DNA from 2 places in the uncultured Salinibacterium sp. genome. Region 1 is predicted to be linked to the other one. Evidence: predicted binding sites of a transcription regulator. Region 1 holds the regulator's gene; the other holds the start of a gene.

Evidence for each region. The regulator HrcA, encoded in region 1, represses chaperone genes, less so after heat shock. The targets are predictions, from matches to a motif close to TTNGCACTCGNNNNNNNCGAGTGCNAA.
Region 2: a site for HrcA is predicted at 1,258-1,284, ahead of AACZ26_RS05475 (Hsp20/alpha crystallin family protein). Genes of this name have one in related genera too.

What each region holds. Positions count from the first base shown of each region.
Region 1 is NZ_CAXBBH010000001.1:1,388,265-1,391,672, reverse strand. Features, by position in the region: gene AACZ26_RS06890 (16S rRNA (uracil(1498)-N(3))-methyltransferase) at 1-393, opposite strand, end outside; gene dnaJ (molecular chaperone DnaJ) at 400-1,497, opposite strand; gene hrcA (heat-inducible transcriptional repressor HrcA) at 1,521-2,543, opposite strand; gene AACZ26_RS06875 (DUF4870 domain-containing protein) at 2,755-3,153, shown strand; gene AACZ26_RS06870 (DUF4870 domain-containing protein) at 3,245-3,408, shown strand, end outside.
Region 2 is NZ_CAXBBH010000001.1:1,111,409-1,114,816, reverse strand. Features, by position in the region: gene AACZ26_RS05485 (ketose-bisphosphate aldolase) at 1-2, shown strand, start outside; gene AACZ26_RS05480 (ADP-dependent glucokinase/phosphofructokinase) at 24-1,208, shown strand; gene AACZ26_RS05475 (Hsp20/alpha crystallin family protein) at 1,334-1,774, shown strand; gene fgd (glucose-6-phosphate dehydrogenase (coenzyme-F420)) at 1,872-2,888, opposite strand; gene coaD (pantetheine-phosphate adenylyltransferase) at 2,907-3,395, opposite strand.

The sequences.
Region 1 (3,408 bases):
CCAACGGTCGCGGCCCTTGGTGATCTTGGGCCCCTGCCACCGCGAAATACTCCGCGCGGCCGACCAAGGAATCACGCCATCCACGCCGAGTTCAGTCGCCACTTGAACGGCGAGCTCATCGCGATCGGCTTTGGCTAAAGCCTGAGCCAGAAAGACGGCGGGCGTGCGCCGCGGCGACTGCGTGACGTCGGCAACCTCGATCGTGAGCTCGGTGTGCTCTGCCGTGACAATGGGGCCAGAAACGATCAGGCCCGCGCCATTGCCGATTGCGATTGTCTCGCCGACTGAAAGACGAGAAACCGTGACGGCGTGGCGCGCTTCAGCATTGCCTAAAGAAACGGACGCACCAATGCCAACGTCACCGAGTTCTTCATCGATGTAGAGATGTGCCATGAGCGCCTAGAGGAAACGGTCGCGAAGTTTCGCGAACAGTCCCTGTTGGAATTCGGCGAAGTGTGGTTGCTTGCTCTTGCGCACAGCAGCGAGCTGTTTCATGAGCGTCTGCTCCGCACCGCTGAGCTTTGTCGGGGTCACCACTTGGATACCCAAGCGCAAGTCGCCACGTCCGCTACCGCGAAGGCTCGTGATGCCACGATCGCGGACCGTGAGAACTTCACCACTTTGAATACCCGGTTTGATGTTCACTTCGATCTCACCGTCGAGGCCATCGAGCTTTACCTCGGTTCCCAGAACGGCGTCGATCATTTCCACCTCGACGGTGGCAAGCAGGTCATCTTCGGCGCGGCTGAATACGTCGTGGTGTCGAACCTTTATCTCAAGGAAAAGGTCACCGTGGGGCCCACCAGCAGGACCGACTTCACCCTGGCCGGGCATTTGCAAACGAAGTCCAGTTTCGACACCGGCAGGGATGTCGACCGAGATCGTGCGCTGAGCACGAACGCGACCCTGTCCCGCACATGTTGCGCAGGGGTTCACGATGATGTTGCCGTAGCCACGGCACGTGCCACACGGGCTTGACGTCATGACATTTCCGAGAAGGCTACGCACCTGGCGCTGAATCTGGCCGCTGCCCTGACAGATATCGCAACGAACGGGCGAACTACCGGGAGCCGCACAGCTTCCTTCACACGTTTCGCAGAGCTCGGCAGTGTTGATCTCGATATCGCGGGTCACGCCAAACATCGTGTCTTTCAGACTCACTTCAACGCGAAGAAGCGCATCCTGGCCACGCTCACGGCGTGAACGGGGGCCAGCAGTTTGACCACCGCCGCCGCCAAAGAACGTCTCGAAGATATCCCCGAAGCCAAAGTTTCCGCCGCCGCCGAAGCCACCGCTGCCACCCATGTCATATTGCTGACGCTGCTGCGGATCACTCAGCACGTCATACGCGTGAGTAACCGTCTTGAAACGCTCCGACGCATCCGCGCTGGGATTGACGTCGGGGTGCAACTCGCGAGCGAGCTTGCGGTATGCCTTCTTGATTTCCTCCGGGGTCGCTTCGCGGGCAACGCCGAGGGCTTCGTAGTGATCTGCCAAAGTTCCGATTGCTCCTTACGAGCTCAGTTGTCTTCCAAAAGTCGCGATAGGTACCGCGCCACTGCGCGAACCGCCGCCATATTGTTCGAATAGTCCATGCGCGTTGGGCCGAGAACACCCAATCGCGAAACACCACCGCCGGATGAGGAATACCCTCCCGTGACGACAGATGTCTCTTCTAATCCAAATTCTGCGTTCTCTCGCCCAATGCGAGTAGAAACAGAGCCATTTGCCACTTCCATCTCTCCAAAGAGGCGCAACAACGTTACTTGCTCTTCTATTGCCTCAAGCACAGGGAAAATGCTGCCGTTAAAGTCTTGCTCAGTCCGCGCAAGGTTTGCTGTGCCCGCCAGCACGAGCTTGTCGGCGCGGTTTGCCAGCACCTGCTCTACCAAGCTCGATGAGATCTGGGCAACGAACGCCTGGTGTTCACGCGGAAACAGCTCGGGGAAGTTCGCGAGTCTCTCCGCCGCTTCTGGAAGCGACTGACCCGTGAGCGCAGAGTTCAGCTTGGCGCGAACTTCTCCCAAGAACACCTCGTCGAAGTGCTCGGAAACATCGATAAGACGCTGCTCCACCCGACCAGAGTCTGTAATAAAGACAGTCATGATGCGAGTGGGATGCAACGGAACGAGTTCCACATGACGCACGCGAGCCGTCGCCAGCGAAGGGTACTGAACAAGCGCCACGCTGTTAGTCAATTGCGAAAGCAAACGTACAGAACGAGCAAGCACGTCATCCAAATCGTCAGCCTGACCGAGGAACGACTCAATCGCCTGGCGCTGAGCACTCGTCAACGGGCGAAGATCAGCCAGCTGGTCGACAAACATGCGATAGCCCTTATCGGTCGGCACTCGACCCGACGACGTATGGGGCGCGGTGATGAGCTCTTCGTCTTCGAGCAAAACCATGTCATTGCGAATAGTGGCCGCTGACACCCCAAAAGAGTGGCGTTCAACGATCGACTTCGACCCGACAGGTTCGCGCGTAGCAACGTAGTCCTGCACGATGACTCGCAGCACATCAAGTCCGCGGGCGGAAACCATGCCACCACCCACCTCTCTTGATTGGCACTCAATCCGTTCGACTGCCAATCTTACTCGACACACCGCGACACAACCGTTGCACCGCGCGAGTCATAGCGCTAGCGTGTCTGTGTACTTGAGCGCTACCTTTTTGTGGAAATGCTCAGGTGTGACACCGAGCACTTTGATGAAACCCGGGAAGTTCCCTCGTTCACCTGAAAGGCACGAACATATGACTGACGCAAATCCGCAGCCCGCAGCACCGCAGCCGGCAGCTCAACTGACCGAGGCTGAGGACAAGCAGTGGGCTTCATTCGCTCACCTCGGCGGAATCCTCGGATTCCTGCCCGCGCTTATTATCTGGCTCGTGTTCAAGGACCGCGGCGCCTTCACGAACACTGAAGCGAAAGAAGCACTGAACTTCCAGATCACCCTAGCAATCGGACAGGTCGCGCTTTTCGTCCTCGGCCTGGTTCTTACCGCCGTCACGTTCGGGCTCTTTGCGATCGTGCAAACGCTCCTGAGTTTCGCGCTCTGGGCTCTAGGACTGGTTTTCTCGATCATCGGCTTCACAAAGGCGAAAGAGGGAAATAACTACCGTTACCCCTTCGCGCTTCGCCTCATCAAGTAATTCTGCTTATCGGCTGAGCCGATAGGGCGTAGCCCCGAGAGCTTCTGCTCTCGGGGCTACTTTTTTAGCCAATGCACGCTTTAATGGGGTCATGTCAGATTCCACACCACCTCCCACTTCGCCCTACGCACCAGTCCAGCCGATGAGTCCGAGCGACGAGAAGCTCTGGTCAACACTGATCCACGTGGGTGGAATCTTGTTCGGATTCATTCCCGCACTCGTGGGGTACCTCGTGTTGAAAGACCGTGGACCCTT
Region 2 (3,408 bases), 280 kb from region 1:
GAGCGTCTCAGTGCAACTGACTCATGACTAAAAAACTGATGCTGGGCCTCGGCGGCACCGTCGACTACGAGATCCGTTGGGATTCCGCCGTGCTCGAGTCGCTCGTGGCCCAGTATTCAGTGACTGCAGCAGAGTTGGATGCCCGATTGCCCATTACCAGCGAACGCGACCTTCTTGTTGCGCTGCTCGCCTTCGTGCGCGACGGTGTCGGAGGGGAACGCTTCGTCGCCTCCTCCGACATCGTTGAGCAGTTCGCGGCGCGTTTCTCCACCGAGATCACGCTCGGTGGCACGTGTGTGCGGGCAGCCATCGCGATGGAGGCGCTCAATATCCCGGCAACTGTGCACCTCGTCAGCATCGATGACAACGTGCGTCGCTTATTGCCGGAGAGTACGCGCTATATTTCGAGCGCGCAGGAAGACTCTCTCGACCCCCACCTCATCGTGCAGTTTGGCGAGGGTGCGAGTGTCGTCGCAGGCGATATCGCAATCCGTTCCCCGCACCCCAACCGTGTGATCTTCACCAACGACCCGCCCAATCGCGAACTCCGCCTCAGCGATGAGCTAGGCGCAGAACTCTCTAACACTGACGTTTTCATGTTCTCGGGTTTCAATGTGATTCAAGAACCGGGAGTACTCACCCAGCGGTTGACGAGCATCCGCCGGCACATGAATCACCTTCCCGACAGCGCCATCGTCTTCTACGAAGACGCTGGTTACCACGTACCTGAACTCAGCATCCGTGTGCGCGATGCCCTCATCGACATTATTGACGTGTACAGCATGAATGAAGACGAAATGCAGGCCTACCTCGGCCGACGTGTTGAGCTTCTGGATGCCCATCAATTGCACCTCGACCTCGTTCAACTCCACGCTCTTATCCCCGCGCGCGTGCTTGTCGTGCACACGAAGTACTGGTCAATCGCTCTCGGAGATCGACCGCACAACTACGCACACGCCCTGCGCGGCGGTGTCGTGATGGCAAGCACGCGGTATGTGTATGGCGATGGTTTCACCGCTGCCGACTACGCGCGGGTCGAAGCCTTCCCCACGAGCACTGCCGGCACCGCTGTTGCCCTCGAGCTCGCGGCCACATTCGGAGCAAGCGCCGTGACCGTTCCCGGTCTACAACTCGACACCCTGACCCCCACCACTATCGGTTTGGGCGACACTTTTGTGGGCGGGTTCGTCGCGGCGCTTGCTCGCTAACTGCTTTCCTGAGGAGCGTACGTTCTCAGCGAACGTGAAGGCAAAAAACTTGGCACTCGCAGGGTCAGAGTGCTAATTTTTCATTGTTGAGTCAAAGGGACTCAACTTTGAGAAAGGGGTTTCCCATGACACAGTCATTTGATCCTTTTGCCGAACTTGAGCGGCTCACTACAGCAGCCCAGTCCCGCGTCGGCACCCAGCCCATGCCCGTGGATCTCTACCGCCAGGCCGACGAGTACGTCCTCAGCGCCGACCTCCCGGGAGTAGACCCCGGCTCCGTTGACGTTGACGTTGACGGCCAGCTCCTGACGATTCGCGCTGAACGCACCGCAGGCGAACGCGAAGGAGCCAAGTGGCTCTCGCAAGAGCGTCGTTATGGTTCGTACCTGCGCCAGTTCAGCATTGGTGCCGGCATCGACCGCGAAAACATCAGCGCCAGCTACGACAATGGTGTGCTCAGCGTGATCATCCCGGTTTCAGAAAAAGCGAAGCCTCGCAAAATCGAGGTCAGCACTAACTCGGCGAACCAGGCACGTGCAACCGAAACTGCCGCGGTCGCGAGCTAGTTCAACCGAGAGAGTCGGCGTTTCCAGCCGACAGAGCAACGAGGGCGGATGCTTCACGCATCCGCCCTCGTTGCTTAAGAAACCTGCATCCGCAGCCCTACAGCGCTCGCAATCGCGGAGCAATGTCGCGCTCGAAGAGTTCGAGGAAACGACGCTGGTCGCCGCCGGGCGCATGGAATACAAGATGGTTGAGTCCGGCATCCACATACTGCCGAATTTCTTCAACGATCTTGTCGGGATCGTTGCCCACGATCCACCGTGACGCGATCTGCTCGATCGGCAAGGCATCAGCAGCACGTTCCATCTCGACAGGGTCGGTGATGTCATGCTTTTGTTCTTTGGAGAGCGCAAGTGGCGCCCAGAAACGTGTGTTCTCAAGGGCGAGTTCGGCATCGGTATCGTAGGAGAGCTTGATCTCGATCATCCGGTCGATGTCTTCGAAACTGCGGCCAGCCTTGGCCGCACCCTCCTTGACGCCAGGAATGAGCGCGTCGTTATAGAGTTCCATGCCCTTGCCCGAGGTGCAGATAAAGCCGTCGCCAGCACGCCCCGCATAGCGAGCCACCATCGGGCCACCGGCAGCAATGTACACCGGGATCGGCTCGTCGGGGCGGTCATAAATGCTTGCGCCGTGGGTGGAGTAGTACTCGCCGTCAAAAGACACACGGTCTGAGGTCCAGAGCTCACGCATGAGGCGAACCGATTCGCGCAAGCGAGCGAAGCGCTCCTTGAACTCGGGCCAATCTTGCTCGCCGGCACCACGGAATCCGGTGGCGATCTCGTTGAGCGCCTCGCCGGTTCCCACGCCAAGCATGACGCGCCCCGGGTAAAGGCAGCCCATCGTCGCAAACGCCTGAGCAAGCACGGCAGGGTTGTAACGGAACGTTGGAGTCATCACGCTCGTGCCGATGCGAATCGTGCTCGTGCGCTCCCCCACGGCCGCCATCCAGCTCAACGAAAACGGTGCATGACCGCCTTCGTGACGCCACGGCTGAAAGTGGTCACTGACGGAAACACTCTCCATGCCGTGCGCTTCGGCCGCGACTGCGATCTCTACGAGTTCACGTGGGGCGAATTGTTCAGCTGACGCTTTGTATCCGAGAGTGAGAGTCATAACTCCATTGTGCCGGTGTTATTCGCGAGGCGCCTGTAAAAAATCAGAAACGGCGCGCGGAACATAGGGGGCAACATCTCCGCCGAGTGCGGCAACTTGGCGGACCAGTGAACTCGAGACGTGCGCGTGCGCCGGATTCGGCAGCATGAAGATCGTCTCGACGGCAGCAAGATCTCGGTTGACAATCGCCATGGGCGTTTCGTAGGCGACATCCACTTGAGACCGGATGCCCTTCACAATCACACTCGCACCGACCTCTGTGCAGTAGTCGACAAGCAAGCCCATGCTCCAACTCGTGACCCGGATGTTGCCGACGAGCCTGGCATCCGCCACCGCTTGCTCAATGAGCGAGACGCGCTGCGCTATGGGTAACAGGGCAGTTTTGCCGGGATTATGCACGACAAGAACGTGCACCTCGTCAAACGTTTTTGCTGCCCGCTCAATCACGTCTAAGTGGCCCAGGGTGACAGGGTCAAACGACCCAGGAACAACAGCGATCCGACTCATGCCTCCACGATAG